Regions from separate parts of the Mesorhizobium sp. M1396 genome, predicted to be linked through region 4. Evidence: predicted binding sites of a transcription regulator. Region 4 holds the regulator's gene; each other region holds the start of a gene.
What was found. The regulator PhoB, encoded in region 4, activates phosphate uptake and scavenging genes when phosphate is short. The targets are predictions, from matches to a motif close to TGTCATNNANCTGTCAT.
Positions count from the first base shown of each region.

Region 1: the regulator PhoB is predicted to act here: its motif matches at 2,811-2,827, upstream of olsB (l-ornithine N(alpha)-acyltransferase).
Region 2: the regulator PhoB is predicted to act here: its motif matches at 793-809, upstream of phnC (phosphonate ABC transporter ATP-binding protein).
Region 3: the regulator PhoB is predicted to act here: its motif matches at 4,106-4,122, upstream of NKH02_RS19645 (LTA synthase family protein).

Region 1 is NZ_JAMYLA010000028.1:69,036-74,253, reverse strand. Features, by position in the region: gene acuI (acrylyl-CoA reductase (NADPH)) at 1-286, shown strand, start outside; gene NKH02_RS19320 (response regulator) at 429-2,708, shown strand; gene olsB (l-ornithine N(alpha)-acyltransferase) at 2,891-3,766, shown strand; gene NKH02_RS19310 (trimeric intracellular cation channel family protein) at 3,845-4,477, opposite strand; gene grpE (nucleotide exchange factor GrpE) at 4,594-5,218, opposite strand, start outside.
Region 2 is NZ_JAMYLA010000028.1:252-5,469, reverse strand. Features, by position in the region: gene NKH02_RS19015 (DapH/DapD/GlmU-related protein) at 1-613, shown strand, start outside; gene phnC (phosphonate ABC transporter ATP-binding protein) at 888-1,745, shown strand; gene phnD (phosphonate ABC transporter substrate-binding protein) at 1,918-2,826, shown strand; gene phnE (phosphonate ABC transporter, permease protein PhnE) at 2,885-3,841, shown strand; gene phnE (phosphonate ABC transporter, permease protein PhnE) at 3,842-5,209, shown strand.
Region 3 is NZ_JAMYLA010000029.1:39,533-44,750, forward strand. Features, by position in the region: gene rplI (50S ribosomal protein L9) at 1-522, opposite strand, end outside; gene rpsR (30S ribosomal protein S18) at 822-1,070, opposite strand; gene rpsF (30S ribosomal protein S6) at 1,070-1,561, opposite strand; gene NKH02_RS19645 (LTA synthase family protein) at 2,138-4,066, opposite strand; gene fabD (ACP S-malonyltransferase) at 4,344-5,218, shown strand, end outside.
Region 4 is NZ_JAMYLA010000016.1:114,972-120,189, forward strand. Features, by position in the region: gene eglC (endo-1,3-1,4-beta-glycanase EglC) at 1-22, opposite strand, end outside; gene phoB (phosphate regulon transcriptional regulator PhoB) at 760-1,449, opposite strand; gene phoU (phosphate signaling complex protein PhoU) at 1,469-2,176, opposite strand; gene pstB (phosphate ABC transporter ATP-binding protein PstB) at 2,202-3,005, opposite strand; gene pstA (phosphate ABC transporter permease PstA) at 3,002-3,853, opposite strand; gene pstC (phosphate ABC transporter permease subunit PstC) at 3,857-4,840, opposite strand; gene pstS (phosphate ABC transporter substrate-binding protein PstS) at 4,906-5,218, opposite strand, start outside.

The DNA of each region.
Region 1 (5,218 bases), on a different contig from region 4:
GATGACATCCTATGGCGGCGCGGTCGCCGCCTGCGGCCTGGCCGGCGGTATGGACCTGCCGGCCAGCGTCGCTCCCTTCATCCTGCGTGGTGTGTCGCTGCTCGGCATCGATTCGGTGATGGCGCCGAAGGCGGTCCGCCTCGAAGCATGGCGGCGTATCGGCACCGACCTCGATCTGAAGAAGCTCGCCAGCCTGTCCAGGACCATCGGATTCGACGGCATCATCGATGCCGCGCGCGACATCGTCGACGGCAAGATACGCGGCCGCGTCGTCGTGGACATGTGAACCCGCTCGACTGCCGGAGAAGGCGGGCGGAATTGCCGCGCCCGATGGCAAATCCGTCGCGGCCACGGCAAAAGCGCCCATCCGCTAAAATTCGAACGATCCGCCGCAATTTTCCATAATCTCTGTCTGGCAAGGATTTCGCATGATCGCGGAATCCGGCAGCCAGAAGGCGGACACTGGCGACGACGTGGACGCCACGTCGACGCGGCGCTTTGTCGCCGCGCCGCCATTGGTGCCCGAGCCCGAGCCCGCCAGGCGCGAAGGGCTTCCGTTCCTGGCCTTCGTCGCCATCATCGTGCTGGCAGGCCTGGCGCACCTGACCGGGGCACCGGTCTTCATCAGCATCGCATTGCTGGCAACCGGCCTTGCCGGCCTTGCCATGCATCTGCGCGCCATGCGGAGCGAACACCGCACCGCGGCCCTTCTTGACGAAACCACTGCCCGCAGCCGCGCCGAGATCGAGACGCTGGCCGATCGCATGTGGGAAATGCAGGAGAGCGATGAGCGCTTTCGCGGCCTGATCGATGCGCTCGGCGACCTCGTCATTCACCGCAACCGCGACGGCTACATCGTCTATGCCAACAAGGTTTTCGCCGATCTCGTCGAAACCGATCAGCGCGACCTTGCCGGCAAGACCCTGGCGGAACTCGGCATCGAGGTCGGCATCGTTCCCGATGCCGCCTTTTCCGACCATGAATGCCTGAGTTCCACCGATGTCGCCATCAATACGCCTACCGGCCCGCGTTGGTTCTCGTGGATCGAACTGTCGGTGCGTGACAAGGACAGCGGCGCCGTTTCGCATCGCGCCATCGCCCGCGACATCACCGCCCGCAAACGCGCCGAATCCTCGCTGATCACCGCACGCGAACGAGCCGAGTACGCCAGCCAGGCCAAATCGCGTTTCCTCGCCACCGTCAGCCATGAAATTCGCACGCCGATGAACGGCATCATGGGCATGGCCAGGCTACTGGCCGACACCAGCCTGTCGCCGGAACAGCAGACCTATGTCGGCGCCGTCTCAACCTCGGCCAGCGCATTGCTTGCCCTGATCGAGGATCTGCTCGACTACTCCAAGATCGAAGCCGGGCGCTTCGACCCGGAGCCGCAGCCGATGTCGGTGCGCGAGATCGCCGACAACATCGTCGAATTGCTGGCCGCGCGCGCCTTCGCCAAGGATATCGGGCTGGGCTGCCATGTCGAACCCGACGTGCCGCAATTGATCACCGCCGATCCGGGCAAGGTCAGGCAGGTGCTGCTCAACCTTATCGGCAACGCCATCAAGTTCACCGACAGCGGCGGCGTGCTGGTGAGCATTGCGCGAGCGCGCACCGAAACCACCGACCGCATATGCTTCACCATCGCCGATACCGGTTCGGGCCTGCATGATGAGGACCTGGACCGTATTTTCGAGGAGTTCGAGCAAGCCGACGGCACGTCGACGCGTACGCATGGCGGGGCCGGCCTCGGCCTTGCCATCTCCAAACGCCTGGTGGCCGCCATGGGCGGCACGATCTCGGTATCCAGCCGGCTCGGCCAGGGATCCGAGTTCGTCTTCGAGATCCCGGCGATAGCGGCCACAGAAGCGCCGCAGGGCCGGCAGAACGCACTCTCTGGCAGACGCGCGGTGATCCTGTCGAAAAACGCCGTCGAGGCCGACGCCATCGCCCGCACCATCCGCGCCAATGGCGGCACGGTCGACATCGCCACCACCGCCGCGCAGGCCGCGCCCTTCGCCGCTGGCTGTGATGCGCTTCTGATCGATGCGGCCATGGAAGAAAGCGACGGCAGGTTGCTCAAGCGCCTGCGCCAGAGCGGTTTTTCCGACTGCGAGGCCATCACGCTGATCGCGCCGACCGATCGCGGCATGCTTGGCGAGTTCCGCGCCGGCGGCTACGCAACCTTCCTGGCCAGGCCGGTACGTGGCGGAACGCTTCTGCGTGTGCTGTTGAGCAGCCATGCTCCCAGCCTCGTCCAGCCGCAGCCGGAAAAGCGTGGCGCGCCGGCGCTTCGCGCCGTCGGCAACCGCCAGCGCGGCCTGTCGGTGCTGATCGCCGAGGACAATGACATCAATGCCATGCTGGCCCGCGCCACGCTGCTGAAGGCCGGGCATCGCGTCAAGGTGGTCGGCAACGGCAAGGCCGCCGTCGAGGCTGTCACCGGCGCCGGGCACAACCACCGCTTCGACGTGGTTTTGATGGATTTGCACATGCCGGTCATGGACGGACTGGACGCGATTGCCGCCATCCGCCGCCATGAGGAAGAAACCGCCGTGCCGCCGGTGCCGATCATGGTGCTGTCGGCCGACAGCCAGGAAAAGACCCGCCATGCGGTGTTGGCTCATGGCGCCAGCGGCTTTGTCACCAAGCCGCTCGACCCCGAGGCGCTGGTCAATGCCGTCGAGGGACAGGTTGTCGCGGCCTGAGTTTTCCACCCGCCCATTTCAGGCCGCGCGCTCACGTAAAGGAGCCGGTTGATCCTATTCGCCAGCCGACGAAGTATTGCCCACGACGTCGTATCACGGTACTGTCACAATCCTGTTGCACCTACACCGTATCCCCGTGCCAAGAGGGATGGCTCGAAGGAGAATCACTCGTGCATACAGTTATGCCGGAATGTGACACTCGGCCGAACGCCAGCAGCGCCTTGCTTGCCGGATGTAAAGTCGATTCCGTCATAAAGGGCGCGGCACTGGGCCGTATAGGCAATCTTGAAGTGCGGCTCGCTCGCAACGAGGCCGAGATCGCGGCCGCGCAGGAAGTGCGCTACCGGGTGTTCTACGACGAACTTGGCGCCAGGAAGGATCTGTTCCAGGCCCACGACCGCCGTGACGCCGACCGGTTCGATCCGCTCTGCGACCATCTGCTGGTTTTGGACACGACGCTTTCCGGCCCCGAACATCGCCGCATCGTCGGCACCTATCGGTTGCTGCGGCAAGAAATCGCGGCCACGGCCGGAGGGTTCTATTCCGAAGGTGAATTCGAGCTGACCAAGCTCATCGCCCGTCACCCCGGCCAGCGCTTTCTCGAACTGGGCCGCTCCTGCGTTTTGCCGGAATACCGCTCGAAGCGCACCATCGAGGCGCTGTGGCAAGGCATCTGGGCTTACATCAACCACTACGAAATCGGTGTGATGACCGGTTGCGCTTCCTTCCACGGCACGGTGCCGGCGGCGCATGCCGAGGCACTCACCTACCTCGCCCACCACTGCCGGACGAATTCGGCCTGGGATGTGCGCGCGGTGTCCGGGCGTTACTGCTCGATGGACCTGATGCCGATCGAGGCGGTCAACACCAAGGCGGCGATCGCGGCGATGCCGCCCTTGGTCAAGGGTTACCTGCGCGTTGGCGCGCGCATCGGCGATGGCTGCGTCATCGACCGCGAATTCTCGACGGTCGACGTCTTCGTCGTCATGCCGGTCAAGGAAATCGGCGCCCGCTACGTCAATTATTATGGCGGGGAAGCTCAACGCTTCGCTGCGTAAAGTGGTGAATGGTGAATGGTGGGAGTTACACCCCGTTCTAATTGCCATTCACTATTTACCATTCACCATTCACTTCTCTCACGGAATATCTTCCGGCCGCCTGCCGGGTCGGCTTTTGTAGGACGGAAACGACCAGCCGAATTTGAGTGCGCCGCCACGCACAAGGAACGCCGCCGCAAAACCGGCGAGGTCCGAGGCGAGCGGCGGCAATCCGGCAAGATCGCCAAGTGTATAGAGGCCGGCACCCGCAAGGGCTGCCGTAACGTAGATTTCGGGCCTGAGCAGCACCGATGGCTCGCCGGCCAGGAGATCGCGCAGAATGCCGCCGGAAGTGGCGGTGAGCACGCCGGTGATGACGGAGACGACAGGTGAACCGGTAATCGCCAGTCCCTTGGCGGCGCCCATCACCGAAAAGGCGGCGAGCCCAATGGCGTCAAGCCAGAGCAGCCATTTCCAGCGAGATTCGACACGATGCGCGCTGAAGAAGACCAGCACCGCAACCACGGCGCAGATCAGCACATAGCTGGAGTTGGCGACCCAGAAAACCGGAAGGTTGAGGATGACGTCGCGAAGCGTGCCGCCGCCTATTCCGGTGACGCTGGCCAGGAACAGGAAACCGATAATGTCGAGTTGCTTGCGCGAAGCCGCAAGCGCCCCGGTCGCAGCGAAGACGGCGACACCGGCATAGTCGAGAAGCGCGATGGGGTTCATGAAGCGAACAATGAAAGAGTGAGTAGCGAATAGCGAGTAGCGAATAGCACGAAGCCGCGCAGCAACTCTTGCGTATTTCCTATTCGCTACTCGCTATTCGCTGCTCGCTTGTCCGTTCAGGCGTCTTTCTCGGCCTGTTCGTTCACCGGCCCCGGCTCGACCGGCGCTTCAGCGGCGGCTAGCTTCGGGCCGCCCTTGGCGACGCCGACCATGGCCGGTCGCAGCACCCGATCGCCGATCGAATAGCCCGGCTGCACGACCTGGACCACGGTGTTGGCCGGAACATCCGGATTGGGCACTTCGAACATCGCCTGATGGAAATTGGGATCGAACTTCTCGCCTTCAGGCGCGAGCTTCTTGACCCCGTGCCGTTCCAGCGCCGACAGCATGGCGCGCTCGGTCAAGTCGACGCCTTCGATCAACGCCTTGAAGCCGGCGTCACCCGACGCCTTGGCCTCGGCCGGAATCGCATCCAACGCACGGCGCAGATTGTCCGACACCGACAGCATATCGCGAGCGAAATTCGCGACCGCGTAGGTACGCGCGTCGTGCATGTCGCGCGCCGTGCGGCGACGCAGGTTTTCCATTTCGGCCGCCACGCGCAGCGCGCGGTCCTTCAATTCTTCATTTTCCTTCAGCAGCCGCACAAGGGCTTCATAGTCGCCGTTGACGCTGCCTTCCGTGCGCTCGGCATTGGCCTCGGTCGCCTCGACTTCATCGGGCGCGCGTTCGTCTTTTGCC
Region 2 (5,218 bases), on a different contig from region 4:
CAGGAAGCTCTCGGAAGCGCCGCTGGTCCACCCGACGGCGGACGTGCAGAACTCGACCCTCGGCCGCTGGACCGAGATCGCCGACCGCAGCCGGGTTTCTGAGAGCGAACTCGGCGACTATTCCTACATGATGCAGGACTGCGCCGTCTGGTGCGCCACGATCGGCAAGTTTTCCAACATCGCGGCAAGCGTACGCATCAACGCCACCAACCACCCGACCTGGCGGCCGACGCTGCACCATTTCACCTATCGCGCCTCGGATTATTGGGACGACGCCGAGCACGAGAGCGAGTTCTTCGCCCAGCGCCGCGCCAGGCGGGTCAACATCGGCCATGACACCTGGCTCGGCCATGGCTCGACCATCTTGCCCGGCGTCACCGTCGGCGATGGCGCCGCAGTCGGCGCCGGCGCCGTCGTCTCGAAGGATGTCGCCCCCTACACCATCGTCGCAGGCGTGCCGGCCAAGCCGATCCGAGAGCGCTTCGACCGCCGCACAGCCGAACGCTACCAGGCGCTTGCCTGGTGGGACTGGGACCATGCCAGGCTACGTGCCTGCCTAGAGGATTTTCGGGAAATGTCCGCCGAGGCGTTTTTGGAAAAATACGAAGGATAGTTCTTCACATCATCGTCATGGCAGCCGCATGGGAGGACCTGTTCGATGACTCTCTCAAGCTCTTCGAGCAGCAGGCTCCCGTGATCGAAAGCAAGGCTACGGCCTTCTGCAACTTCAGGGACATGAAGCGCTTCGAGGGACTCCTGGTCCCCGGCCGGCCGTAGCCCACACCTGTGGAGCGTAACAAAACTGACATCACCGCGACACGGCAGGTTCATGTGGCTGCGTTAGGCGAGAGCCTGACGATCAATATGATCCGGACTGGAACCTGCCCATGCCAGCAATTTCTGCCACGCTCGAAATCCGCGGTGTCACCCGACGATTTGGCAAGAACACTGCCGTCAACGACATCAACATCGCGATCCCGCAGGGTCAGATGGTTGGCATTATCGGCCGTTCGGGCGCCGGCAAATCAACCCTTCTTCGCATGATCAACCGTCTCATCGATCCCAGCCAGGGGTCGATTTTTTTTGACGGCGCCGAGGTCTCCCAGTTGCGCGGCTCGCCGCTGCGGCGCTGGCAGCGCGACTGCGCCATGATCTTCCAGCAGTTCAACCTGGTACCACGCCTCGACGTGCTGACCAATGTGCTGCTCGGAAAGCTGAACCACCGTTCTACCATCACCAACCTGTTCGGCATGTTCTCCCGCGCCGAATGCGCCGAGGCGGTCGCGGCACTCGAGCGGCTCGATATCGCCCGCACCGCGCTGCAGCCCGCCGGCACCTTGTCGGGCGGGCAGCAGCAGCGCGTCGCCATTGCCCGGGCCATGATGCAGCAGCCCAGGGTTATTCTCGCCGACGAGCCGATCGCCTCGCTCGATCCTCTCAACGCCAAGGTGGTGATGGATTCGCTGCAGGACATCAATTTGCGCGAAGGCATCACCGTCGTCACCAATCTGCATACGCTGGATACCGCCCGCACCTACTGCAACCGCATCATCGGCATGGCCGCCGGCAAAGTCGTCTTCGACGGCCCACCGGAAGAGCTCAACCGCGAGGCCGTGCGCCTCGTCTATGGCGCCGATAGCAATGGCCAGGAAATCTCAGAGGCCATCACCTCGACCAGCGTTGCCTTCAGCCGAAAGATCGCCGCATCCGCCGGACCGCTCGAACCCGCATTTCCGGGATATTGAGTCCATGATCCCGAAAAGTGGAATCCGGTTTTCTAGGACAAACGGGAACCCGTTTTGTCCGGAGATCATGGACAAACAAGAGAGCGGTCGGGATCGCCAGCCCACGTCAAGGGCACAGTCAAACTCAAGAACGCTGCCGGCGCGGGGCCGGAACCTACAGGAGAGATATCAGATGTTCAGGAAGATGGTTTTCAGCGCCGTTTCGGTGCTCGCCATGGCGACCAGCATGGCCCACGCGGCCGATATGAAGGAATTTCGCGTCGGCATTCTCGGCGGCGAAAACGAAACCGACCGGCTGCGCAACTACCAGTGCCTCGCCGACCATTTGAAGACCGAATTCGGCTTCGAAAAGGTCTCGCTGTTCCCCGCCGCCGACTATGATGGCGTCATCCAGGGCCTGCTCGGCGGCACGCTCGACTTCGCCGAACTCGGCGCTTCCGGCTACGCCAGCGTCGTTCTCAAGGATCCGAAGGCGGTCACCCCGATCCTCACCACTCAGCAGACCGACGGCGCCACCGGCTACTATTCGATCGGCCTGGCGCTGAAATCCTCCGGCATCACCGACATCAAGTCGGCGAAGGGCAAGAAGCTCGGCTACGCCGATCCGGATTCGACCTCCGGCTATCTGATCCCGCTGACCCAGATCCCGAAGGACACCGGCGCTTCGAACGAAACCTTCTTCGCTTCGACCCAGTTCAACGGCGGTCACGAGAACAACGTGCTAGCCGTGCGCGACGGCAAGGTCGACGTGTCGGTGGATGATTCCTCCGGCATCGGCGACTTCAAGGACGGCTACACCTCCGGCACCTTCCACAAGGAAGTCGCCAAGGGCGCCGTCGACCCCAACGACTTCGCCGAAGTCTGGCGCTCGGGCCTGATCCCGAACGGCCCGCTGGTCGTGCGCACCGCGCTCGGCGACGACATGACCGCCAAGCTCGCCGACTTCTTCACGCAGCTGCCCAAGAAGGACAAGGCTTGCTTCGAAGGCGTCGAAGGCGGCGATTTTACCGGCTACGTCCCAGTGAAGGCAGACTTCTACAACGTCATCGTCGAAGCTCGTAAGGCAGCCATCGGCGGCTAACGGCAAAAATCAGGAAGGGCGGCGTCGAGAAAACGCCGCCCTTCTTGCATGTCCGATCATGACCCTTTCCGTGACAGCCCCTTCCGGCACCACTCACCAGATGGCCGACGCCTGGCGTCGCCAGACGTCCTTGCGCCGGCTCTACACCGCCATCGGTGTCGGCCTGCTCATTGTCGCGCTCGGCGGCACCATGTGGTTCGCCGACGAGGCCAATGCCGGGCATTTCTTCGACCGGCTGCCGCATTTGCTGGATTTCCTGAGCTGGCTCGTCCCCAAGGACTGGAACGATGTCTGGCGGGCGATGTTCGACATCGCTTCTCCGCATGACACCGGCACCCAGGAATTCAACTTTCCGCTTGGCCGCGCCTATGTCTGGGGCAGCTTCTACATCCCCGAATATTTCGAATTGATGCTGACCACGCTCAACGTGGCGCTGGTCTCGACCTTCATCGGCTTCGTCTTTGCCGTGCCGTTTTCCTTCATCGCGGCGCGCAACCTGACGCCGCATCCGGTGCTGCGGCTGATCGTCAAGCGCTTCATGGAGTTGCTGCGCGCCTTTCCCGAGATCGTCATCGCCGGCCTGTTCGCGGCCATCGTCTCGATCGGCCCGATCGCCGCCATCATCGCCATCGGCCTGCATTCGATCGGCGCGCTGGGCAAGCTGTTCTACGAGATCAACGAGAACATCGACATGCGCGCCGAGGAAGGCCTGAGGGCGGTCGGCGCCAACTGGTTCGAGCGGGTGCGCTTTGCCGGTCTGCCGCAGGTGCTGCCCAACTTCATGTCCTACACGCTGCTGCGCGTTGAAATAAACGTCCGCATTTCCACCATCATGGGCGCGGTCGGCGGCGGCGGCATCGGCGAGGAACTGAAACTGTCCATCTCGCGCGGCTTTGGCGCCAAGACGATAGCCTTGGTGCTGCTCCTGTTCACGACGATCTTTATCGTCGACCAGTTCTCCGCCTGGTTGCGCCGCAAGCTAATCGGCGAGCAGGCTTTTGCTGTGAGTCCGTGAATGACGACGATGACCGCCGATGAAATCCAGTCGATCGAGGAGCGCTTTCCGCAGGTGTTCAAGCGGCCGTTCCAGAAACGCTTCGGGCCGCTGCTGTTGCTCGGCGGGATCTTTTTCTACCTTCTCTACGCACTGTGGTTCTTCAATCTGCCGCAGGTGATGCGGGAATCGCACTGGGAGCGCCTGCCGTTGTTCCTGACCCAGTGGATCAGCTACGACGTGCAGCCGATCTTCCGCCTCGATGAGCCGCAGATCACCGCCAAATACCCACGCTTCTCGGTGCTCGGCCCGAATCCAAATCCGGACTGGGTCAAGACCAATCCGAATGGTTCGGTGACGATCCTGATCGACGGCACCACCAAGTCGATCACCTTCAACAAGACTCAAGCGACGATAATTGCCAACGGTGAGACCGTTGCGGTCGGGCTAGGCACCGGCAAGCCGCTGATCTCCGGACCGGTTCCCGGCTGGATCACGGCGCATGAGGACGAGGTCGTCGCCGACATGGGCTTTGCCGGCGAGGCCCGCGTCGCCGTTGATCGCGTCAGGGTACGCAAGCGCTTTCTCGGCTGGCCGAATTTCATCTTCGACACGCGATCGCCCTTTTTCGGCAAGTCGCCAGGCGAAGTCGCTTCGCTGATCGTCTCAGGGCCCGAACTCAAACCCGGCATCTCCAACCTGGCGCTGGCCGGCGACAACATCTGGAACAACGCCCAGTGGCAGCATGGCGATGTCTGGACCAAGCTCGTGCAGACCATCGTCATGGCCTTTCTCGGCACCTTGCTTGGCGGCATCGTCGCCTTCCCGCTCGCCTTCTTCGCCGCCCGCAACATCACACCCAGCCGGCTGGTCAACCAGGTGCTCAAGCGCTTCTTCGACTTCATGCGTTCCATCGACATGCTGATCTGGGCGCTGTTCTTCACCCGTGCCTTCGGGCCGGGACCACTGGCGGGCAGTGCGGCTATCTTCTTCACCGAGATCGGCACGCTCGGCAAAACCTATTCCGAGGCGCTGGAGAACATCGACGACAAGCCGCGCGAGGGCATCATCTCGACCGGCGCCAACGGCCTTCTGGTGCAGCGCTACGGCGTGCTGCCGGAAGTGGTGCCGGTGTTCATCAGCCAGACGCTCTACCAGTGGGAATCCAACACCCGCGGCGCGACCATCATCGGCGCCGTCGGAGCCGGCGGCATCGGCCTGAAGCTATGGGAAGCGATGCGCACCAACTCCAACTGGGCCAACGTCTTCTACATGGTGCTGCTGACCCTGGTCGTAGTGTTCGTCTTCGACAACATTTCCAATTTCCTGCGCCGCCGGCTGAGCCAGACCATCCACGACTACAACAGGATCCAGGCCGAGCAGGGGTGATCAGCGGCT
Region 3 (5,218 bases), on a different contig from region 4:
ATTGTCGTTGATGTCCTCGCCATAGATGGCCTCGGCGGTGGTCAGCGTCTCGCCCTTGGCCTGGCGTTCGGCTTCGTCGGCCGTGCGGGCGATGTTGAGCGTGATCGTGACTTCGACTTCCGGATGCAGCGCGATTGCCACATTGGTGACGCCGATGGTCTTGATCGGCTGGTTGAGCAGGATCTGGTTGCGGTTGATCGAAAAACCTTCCGCCGTCAGCAGATCGGCGATGTCGCGGGTCGACACTGAACCGTAAAGCTGTCCGGTTTCACCAGCGGAGCGAACGGCGATGAAGCTCTTGCCGTCGAGCTTTTCGGCGACTTGGGCAGCTTCCGACTTGCGCTCGAGGTTGCGGGCTTCGAGCTGGGCGCGCTGGCCTTCGAACTTCTTCTTGTTGCCTTCGTTGGCGCGCAGCGCCTTGCCCTGCGGCAGCAGGAAGTTACGGGCAAAGCCGTCCTTGACCTTGACGGTATCGCCCATCTGGCCGAGGCGGGAAACGCGTTCGAGAAGAATGACTTCCATGGTTTTGTTCCTTTGGTTGGGCGCCAATCGATCGATGAGGTCGACGCCGAATGTATCTGGAACAGGTCAGGAAGCTTGAGCGCCTGGGGCGCTGGTGTCGCTGTCCTGCCTGTCGCGGCAGTTAGAGGTTTTTGACCTCAACCCGGGATTTGACGTTCAACCCTGCGGCGCCCGTCGCCGTGGGAGAAGAGCGGGCGGCGAACCGCCCGCATGCTAGATCATGATCCCGAAAAGTGGATACCGGTTTTCTCGGACAAACGGAAACCGTTTGTCCAGAGATCATGGTCAAACTAAAAGTCTTAGCGAACCACGTAGGGCAGCAGGCCGAGGAAACGGGCGCGCTTGATCGCCTTGGCGAGTTCGCGCTGCTTCTTCTGGCTGACCGCGGTGATGCGCGACGGCACGATCTTGCCGCGCTCGGAAATGTAGCGCTGCAGGAGACGCACGTCCTTGTAGTCGATCTTGGGCGCGTTGGCGCCGGAGAACGGGCAGGTCTTGCGACGGCGATGGAACGGGCGCCGGGTCGGGATCTGATTGATGTCGACCATTATTCTGCACCCCCTTCAAAGCCTTCGCGCGGACGGCGCGGACCACGATCGGCACCGGCGTCGCCGAACGAGCGCGGCGGACGGTCGCCACGATCACGGTCGCCGAACGAGCGTGGACCACGATCGCCACGGTCGCGATCGCCGAAGCCGCCGCGTTCCGAGCGCTCTTCGCGCTTCTGCATCATGGCTGACGGGCCTTCCTCATGCGCCTCGACCTTGATGGTCAGGAAACGCAGCACGTCTTCGGACAGGCCCATCTGGCGCTCCATCTCGTTGAGCGCGGCCGGCGGGCAATTCAGGTCCATCAGCGTGTAGTAAGCCTTCCGGTTCTTGTTGACCCGGTAGGTGAGGGACTTCAGTCCCCAGTTCTCGACCCGGCCGACGGACCCGCCATTCGCGGAGATGACACCCTTGTACTGTTCGACAAGCGCATCGACCTGCTGCTGCGAGAGGTCCTGCCGGGCAAGAAACACATGTTCGTAAAGAGCCATTATGTCTTATGCCTTTCTTCGTTTCTCTCCCGGTTCCCGGCGGCAAAAGCCTCTGCAACTTCTCTGACCCGCAAAATCGGGGAAGAAAGGAGCATGACGAGACGGTCGAGAGCGGAGACACGGGAGGCGGAAGCACTTCTGGCATCACACGGAGGTTTTCGAAAAAACCTCCGGCCCTCCGTTCAGCCCCCAGCTAGGACCGGCAGATTGCGGGCGTCTATATAGCAATCCGGCGGCAAAGCAAGGGCAGACGACGTCCTCCGTGTCGCAGGCGGCGAAAAAATCAAGCAGCAACAACGGCAAGGTTTGTGGCGGCAAACCACGGCTTAACCGCACTATCAGGTTGTGCGGAGTTGAGCCCCCACCGGCAGCCGCACGCTTTACAGCGCCTGTGCTTCGAATCCGAGCGACTATTATGCCGTAAACGATCCGACCAAATTGCCGAACGTGTTCCTTGGATCGCCAACAAGTTCACGAAGCTGCAATTGACGAAATGAACGCCCGACCGAACGGTCGAACCGGGTCCGGAAGGACAAGTCTGTTCAACTCGCCAGTCTGTTCAACTCGCCAGTCTGTTCAACTCGTATGAGCGACAACCTTGTCGACCGTTTCGGGGAAGAAGTCGGGCGCCGCGTGGCGTTTGCCGAACATCATGTCGTACTGCAACAGGCGGAAATCGCGGATCGCTGGATCGATCTCTTTCTGCCGCGCCCAATCGGGCGTGGCCTCGCCAGCCGGCGTCAGCAACAGGTTGCGGTCGACGACGCGGTAGCGCTCGCTCATCTCGCCCAGGAAGCCAGTGTAGTAGGAATGAGTGATGCCGGCCGTCTTCAGGATATGATAGGGCAGGAAGGCCGGGCTGACGGCGCCGATGTCTTCAGCCGGCCCGGTGCGGTTCGACCAGATGACCAGCGGCGTCTCGTGGTGTTCGAGGGCCGCCTCGGGCGACGCTTCCTTGCGCGGCGCGACATTGTCCTTGAGGAAGCCGGTTTCGACATAGACCGGCCCTAGCGGCGGCAGATGGTCGCCGAAGAAGGCGATCACGGTCGGGCGAGAGCGTTTCTTTGCCCATTCGACCAGGCGTTCAAGGCCGCGATCGGCGTCGGCCGAGCCCTCGGCGTAGCTGAGCAGCGATTCGCGCGCCCACTGGCTGATCGGCGCCTGCACCGTATGCGTCGGATTGTAGTAGCGGTTCGGCTCGTAGGGGCCGTGGTTTTGCAGGCTGACCGCAAAGAAGAACACCGGCTCGTCGCTGGCGTCGGCCTCGCCGATGATCTCGTCGGTCATCGCCGCGTCCGATGCCAACGGCCCGCGCTTTTGCATCGGCGGCAGCGTCTCTTCCGACTTGAAGTCGTTGAAGCCGAAATCAGCGTAGACCGCGCCACGGTTCCAGAACCAGTTCGTGCCGGGGTGGATGGCGCGCGCCCGGTAACCCTGGCTCTTGAGGAAGGTTGCCAGCGAAGGCGTCGGCGTGCGCACATATTGCTGATAGGGGATGCTGCCGGCCGGCAGGAACGCGTTGGAGAAGCCAGTCAGCGCCTCGAACTCGATGTTGGCGGTCATGCCGCCGAATTCCGGAGAGAACATCGAGCCCGAGCGCAGCGCCCGCACATTGGGGATCGGATCGGGCTTGATGGTGACGCCGGGCAACTTGGTCGGATCCCAGAAGGATTCGCTCATGACGATGATGATGTCGGGCTTCTCGGCCGGCACCGAGGCGGTCACATCAGGCCTGCCGATCGCCGCGATCGCCTTGTCGGAATAGCCCGGCGGGGCCGAGACATGCGCCATCGGCACATTGAGGGCAAAGGCCAGCGCAAAGCCGTTGGAGGCATAGTTCTCTTTCTGGTCCCACATGATCGGGATGATCTGCAGCCTGTCCCTGGTCCAGGAGAAGGTGGCGTAGTCCATGATCGAGACGAAGAAGGCGAGCAGCGGCACTGCCAGCGTCAGCCGGGCAAGGCGTCCCTTGCGGCTGAGCGCCGGCACCTTGCGGCGCCACAGCCGCCAGCCGTAGACGAGCAGCGACAGGCCGGCGACGATGCCTGCGACCATGGCGAGCGCGGTCATCGGCCGGTCGCGCACCAGGAGCGGCAACAGCGCGAAGATCTGGCGGGCATAGAGGAAATCGGTCGGATAGAGCGGATCGCCGAGATAGTGCGACTTCTGGTGACCGACGAAAGCAAGGGAAAGCGTCAGCGGCGCGACGATCATCAGGCTCTGGTGGCTGCGCCCAAGCACCGCATCGAGGCCGATCAGGATCAGCGCAAACACGACAATGGTGGTCCAGCCCGGCTTGAGTGGCTGCAGGAAGAAGGAGATCGTGCCGGCAAAGTCGCCGCGCACGATCAGCTCGATGGCAAACACCAGGATTGCAGCGATCGCCAGGCTGACCAGCCCATAGCGCACGACCGGCCATCTCCTGCCCGGCAGGTAGCCGGTGGAGGGGTCGTCTTCCAGGAACTGCGGCGCGGCCTTACCGGCGCGTTTCGAACTCTTTGCCACTTTTGATTTCCCCACCCAGCGACAAACACGTCACTCGGTTGTCATGGAACTGTCACCCAATGCTAGCGCCTGTGGCCAAAATAAGAAGAGCCAGCAAACGAATCGTGAGCGGTTTTCATCAGGAGTGATCGCCAAAAAGCTTTTCGGAACAGGCACTCGGCGTGTGACACTGCCGTCAGGAAGGGTTGAAGTGGCTTGACTTGGCGGCCCGCCTTGCGTCACAGGCAAGCAAAACTCGTCTACCAGGCAAGCAAAACCAACCCTTGGGAGCCCTCGCATGGCCGTTGCATTCACCTTTCCTGGACAAGGCAGCCAGGCTGTCGGCATGGGCAAGGATCTCGCCGACGCCTTTCCGGAGGCGCGCGGGATTTTCCAGGAAGTCGATGACGCGCTCGGCGAAAACCTGTCGAAGCTGATCTGGGAAGGGCCGGAAGAGACGTTGACGCTGACCGCAAACGCGCAACCGGCGCTGATGGCGGTGTCGCTCGCCGCGATCCGGGCGCTGGAATCGCGTGGTTTGTCGCTGAAAGGCAAGGTCGCCTATGTCGCCGGCCATTCGCTGGGCGAATATTCGGCGTTAGCCGCTGCTGGCTTCGTTTCGATTGCCGATGCCGCCCGGCTCTTGCGCATCCGTGGCAACGCCATGCAGGCGGCGGTGCCGGCCGGCGAGGGCGCGATGGCGGCGATCATCGGACTGGAACAGGCCGATGTCGAAGCTGCCTGCGCCGAGGCCGCCGAAGCGGCCGGGAAGGGCTCTGTCTGCCAGGTGGCGAACGACAATGGCGGTGGCCAACTGGTCATTTCCGGTGCAAGAGCCGCGGTCGAACTGGCGGCGAAACTTTGCACCGAGAAAGGCGCCAAGCGCGCGCTGATGCTGCAAGTGTCCGCGCCCTTCCACTCTGCGCTGATGACGCCCGCGGCCGAGATCATGCGCGAGGCACTGGCCAGCGTGACGAAGGCCGCGCCGGTGGTGCCCATCGTCTCCAACGTCACCGTCACCCCGACCAATGACCCCGACGAGATCGCGCGGCGTCTGGTCGAGCAGGTGGTCGCCCGCGTGCGCTGGCGCGAAACGGTGGAATGGCTCGGCGCAAACGGCGTCACCACGCTTTACGAGATCGGCGCCGGCAAGGTGCTTTCAGGATTGGCGCG
Region 4 (5,218 bases):
TGGCGTTTACGACGGTGCTCATCAGAAATCCTTCCTCATGGTATTCGACCTGGTGAAATCATTCGATACGAGTCCCAGCGACTGCTTCCCAAGCAACGTTGCAACGGATGAAATAGTTCCAGGGAATCGTCATCCGATCCGAGATAATATTGACCATTCGGCGCACATACACTGAATAAAGAGAAGGAATCCGTCCTCCGTCAAAAATGTAATTTTAATAAAATTCTATATTTATGTGAAAGTCGCGTGCTTTGACGGATATAGATACATGCATTAGTTCAAACCTCGCTAGAAGGAGCACGATTTGGAGGGCAGAGTTTTACGGGCAAAATGGCGATTATGACCGACTAATCGCGAACCGTTCTTCCCGCGGCCAGCCGGACACAACAGCAGTTTGAGAGATCGCAGAGCAATCGAGTTGTGAAGGGACCGACCAGTTAGCCACGCACAATCAATTCCAGCATGGCTCACTCCGCTGCGGACGTTTCGCTGCGACCGGGCAACGAGCGCGAAGGGTCGGTTAAAGATTTCAATCCCGCCTGCTTGAATGTCCGCCACCGCATTTTGGATGCCAGAAGCCGCCTGTCGCCTTGGCCCAAATGCGGTCATTCGAAAACTGATGGGATGACCGCATTTGGGCGCCACATGCTCGTTCTCCACCGATGAGACGAATGCAACATTCCACCCTTCGCGGCCGTTGGCGACCGCCTGCTGACCGAGTTTGAACCTGGGTTCCGATTTATCGGGATGGGATGGGAATTAATCTTCCCTGATCGCGTAGCCTGCACCTCGAATGGTGCGGATGACGTCGGGCATGCGGCCGTTGTTGACCGCCTTGCGCAGCCGGCCGACATGCACGTCCACCGTGCGTTCGTCGATGTAGATCGTCTCACCCCAGACATTGTCGAGCAGCTGGCTGCGCGAGAACACGCGGCCGGGATGGCGCATCATGAATTCGAGCAGGCGGAATTCGGTCGGCCCGAGCCGGATCTCGCTCTTCTTGCGATAGACCCGATGCGATTCTCGATCGAGCACGATGTCGCCGACCTTCAGCACGCTGGACAGCACTTCCGGCTTGGCACGGCGCAGCAGCGCCTTGACCCTGGCCATGAACTCCGGCGTCGAGAAAGGCTTGACCAGATAGTCGTCGGCGCCGGTCGAGAGGCCGCGCACGCGGTCGCTCTCCTCGCCGCGCGCGGTCAGCATGATGATCGGCAGCCGCTCGGTCTCGGGGCGCATTCGCAGGCGTCGGCAGAGTTCGATGCCGGAAACCGCCGGCACCATCCAGTCGAGCACCAGAAGGTCAGGCACGTTCTCCTGCAGCCGGATCTCGGCCTCGTCGCCGCGCGTCACCACCTCGACCTGATAGCCCTCGGACTCCAGATTATAACGGAGCAGCACGCCTAGCGGCTCCTCGTCCTCCACCACCATGATGCGTGGCGCGATCATCGGCTGGTCACCCCTGTCGTCATGCCGCCGGCGCGGACATTGTCGTCTCGTCCTGCTTCGGACGATTGGCCGGCAGCTGCGTGCCGGTCAAAACATAATAGGCATTTTCCGCGATGTTGGTGACGTGGTCGCCGATGCGCTCGAGATTCTTGGCGCAGAACAAAAGATGCGTGCACGCGGTGATGTTGCGCGGGTCTTCCATCATATAGGTGAGAAGTTCGCGGAACACGGAGGTGTATTTGACGTCGATGCGTTCGTCGTCGGCACGCAGTTTCGCCAGCGCGGCGGCGTCACGCGCCGCATATTCCTCGATGACGCCCTGCACCTGGATCAGCACCAGTTGTGCCATTCCATCGATCGAGTGCGAAAGGTCGCGCGGCGTAACGCTGAGGCCGACAGTGCCGACGCGCTTGGCGATGTTCTTGGCAAGGTCGCCGATGCGTTCGAGATCGCCGGCCATGCGGATCGAACCGACGACATGGCGCAGATCGTCGGCCATCGGCTGCCGCTTGGCGATCAGCGTGATGGCGCGGTCGTCGAGCTCCCGCTGGCGCGCGTCCATGATCGCGTCGTCGGAGACGACGCGCTGTGCCAAGGCGTTGTCGGAATTCAACAGCGCCTTGGTCGCACCGCCGACCATCGAGCTGGCGAGATCGCCCATGTCGCTGATCAGCTTGCTGATCTGACCGAGATCCTCGTCGAAAGAAGCGACTGTGTGTTCGCTCATGATCCTGTTCCTCGTATGCCTGAGCTCAGCCGAAGCGGCCGGTGATGTAGTCCTGCGTGCGCTTCTCGCGGGGCGACGTGAAGATCTTCTCGGTGCGGTCGAACTCGACCAGCTCGCCCAGATACATGAAGGCCGTCTGCTTCGACACGCGCGCCGCCTGCTGCATGTTGTGGGTGACGATGACGATCGTGTAGTCGGCTTGCAACTCGTCGATCAGCTCCTCGATCTTGGCGGTTGACAGCGGATCGAGCGCCGAGGCGGGCTCGTCGAGCAGGATGACTTCCGGCTTCACCGCCACGGTACGGGCGATGCAGAGCCGCTGCTGCTGGCCGCCTGAGAGGCTGAGGCCGCTGGCGTCGAGCTTGTCCTTGACCTCGGTCCAGAGTGCCGCGCGCTTCAGCGCCTGCTCGACGCGGCCGTCCATCTCGGACTTGCTCAGCTTCTCGTAGAGCCTGATGCCGAAAGCGATGTTTTCATAGATCGACATCGGAAATGGCGTCGGCTTCTGGAACACCATGCCGATCTTGGTGCGCAGCAGGTTGAGGTCCTGCGAGCGGTCAAGAACGTTCTGGCCGTCGAGCAGCACCTGACCTTCGGCGGTCTGCCTGGGATAAAGCTCATAGATGCGGTTGAAGACGCGCAGCAGCGTCGACTTCCCGCAGCCCGAAGGCCCTATGAAAGCGGTGACGCTGCGCTCCGGCAAGGACAGCGTGATGTCCTTCAGCGCCTTCGACTGGCCGTAGTAGAAGTTGAGGTTCTTGACCTCGATCTTGGCCTTGGCGGTGGCCTCGGCGGCGATCGTCATGTCTGGAGACAACATCTGGCTCATTTGTCCTCTCTGCGTCCGGTCAGGCTGCGCGCAACGATGCTGAGCGCGAGAACCGTCAATGTGATGATAAGTGCGCCGGTCCAGGCCAGTTGCTGCCATTCCTCGTAAGGGCTGAGAGCGAACTGGAAGATGGTGACAGGCAGGCTGGCCATCGGCGCGTTGAGATTGCTCGACCAGAACTGGTTGTTCAGCGCCGTGAAGAGTAGTGGTGCAGTCTCGCCGGAGATACGGGCGATCGACAGCAATATGCCAGTGACAATGCCGGAAAGCGCGGCGCGGTAGGCGACCGACTTGATGACCACCCAGCGCGGCGCGCCGATCGCGGTGCCGGCTTCGCGCAGGGCGTTCGGCACCAAATTGAGCATGTCTTCGGTGGTGCGCACCACAACCGGAATGACGAGGATGGCGAGCGCGACAGCACCGGCGATTGCCGAGAAATGCCCCATCGGCCGCACCATCAGTTCGTAGACGAACAGGCCGATGATGATCGACGGCGCCGACAGCAGGATGTCGTTGATGAAGCGCACCACGGTGGTCAGCTTGGAAAAGCGACCGTATTCGGCCATGTAGGTGCCGGCCAGCACACCGATTGGCGTGCCGACGATGACGGCGATGATCGTCATGACCACGCTGCCGTAAATGGCGTTGAGCAGGCCGCCGGCGTCGCCGGGAGGCGGCGTCATCTGCGTGAAGACGTCAAGGGACAGGCCGGCGGCGCCCTTGTAGACCAGCGCGCCGAGGATGAGCGCCAGCCAGGCAAGTCCGATGCCCGCCGCGGTGACGCACAGCGTCATCATCACGGCATTCTTCCTCTTGCGGCTCTGGTGAAGCGATGTGGCTGTCGACATCGGTCAGGCTCCGGTGCGGGCGTCGATGCGCATCAGCATGTAGCGGGCAATGGCAAGGATCAGGAAGGTGATGACGAACAGGATCAGGCCGAGCGCCACCAGCGAAGACGTGTAGAGGTCGCCGACGGCTTCGGTGAATTCATTGGCGATGGTCGCGGAGATCGTCGTTGCCGGCGCGAACAGCGAGGTCGAGATGCGGTGCGCGTTGCCGATGACGAAGGTCACCGCCATGGTTTCGCCCAGCGCGCGGCCAAGGCCGAGCATGACGCCGCCCATGATACCGATCCTTGTGTAGGGAATGACGACGCGGCGGGTCACTTCCCAGGTCGTGCAGCCGATGCCGTAGGCGGATTCCTTCAGCACCGGCGGCACCGTGTCGAAGACGTCCTTGGTGATCGAGGTGATGAAGGGCAGCACCATGATGGCCAGGATCAGCGACGAGGTCAGCAGGCCGATGCCATAGGGCGGACCGGCAAACAGGCTGCCGAGGCCGGGAATGCCGTGGAACACGCCGATGATGAACGGCTGCACGATCGTCTGCAGGAACGGCGCCAGCACGAACAGACCCCAGATGCCGTAAATGATCGAGGGGATGCCGGCCAGCAGTTCCACCGCCATGCCGATCGGCCGCCGCAACGGGCGTGGGCAAAGCTCGGTGAGAAAGATGGCGATTCCGATGCCGAGCGGCACGGCAATCAGGATGGCGATGGCCGACGTGATGATGGTGCCGTAGATCGGTGCCAGCGCGCCGAACTTCTCCGTCACCGGATTCCAGCTTTCGCTGGTCAGGAAAGAGAAGCCGAAGGTCGACAGGGCTTGCCAGGATCCGGCAAACAGCGAGATCGCGACGCCGCCAAGCAGGACCAGCACCAATATGGCGGCGGCCCGGGTCATCCCGTGGAAGATTGCGTCGGTCAGCGCGAATCGTCTGACGATCGCGTCGCGCGAACCTCGAATGGCTGGCAAGGCTTCCTGGACAGCGCTCATGTGAAGCTCGGCTCTTTGAGTTGAGGAAAAAGGAGCGCCGCGCCGCGGCGCTCCTTCAAATGTTATTACTCGCCTGCGTAGACGGGCTTCCCGTCGGCCTGGATGTCGGCCTTCCAGGAGGTCTTGATCAGGTCGACGACGCTGTCGGGGATCGAGACATAGTCGAGCGCCTTGGCGGTTTCCTTGCCGTCCTTGTAGGCCCAGGCAAAGAACTTCAGCGCTTCGCCGGTGGCGGCGGCATCGTCGGGAACCTTGTGGATCAGCACCCAGGTCGAAGCAGCGATCGGCCAGCTGGTGTCGCCGGGTTCGTTGGTGATGATGACGTTGAAGTTCTTCGCGCCTTTGAAATCGGCATTCGAAGCAGCCGCACCGAAGGAT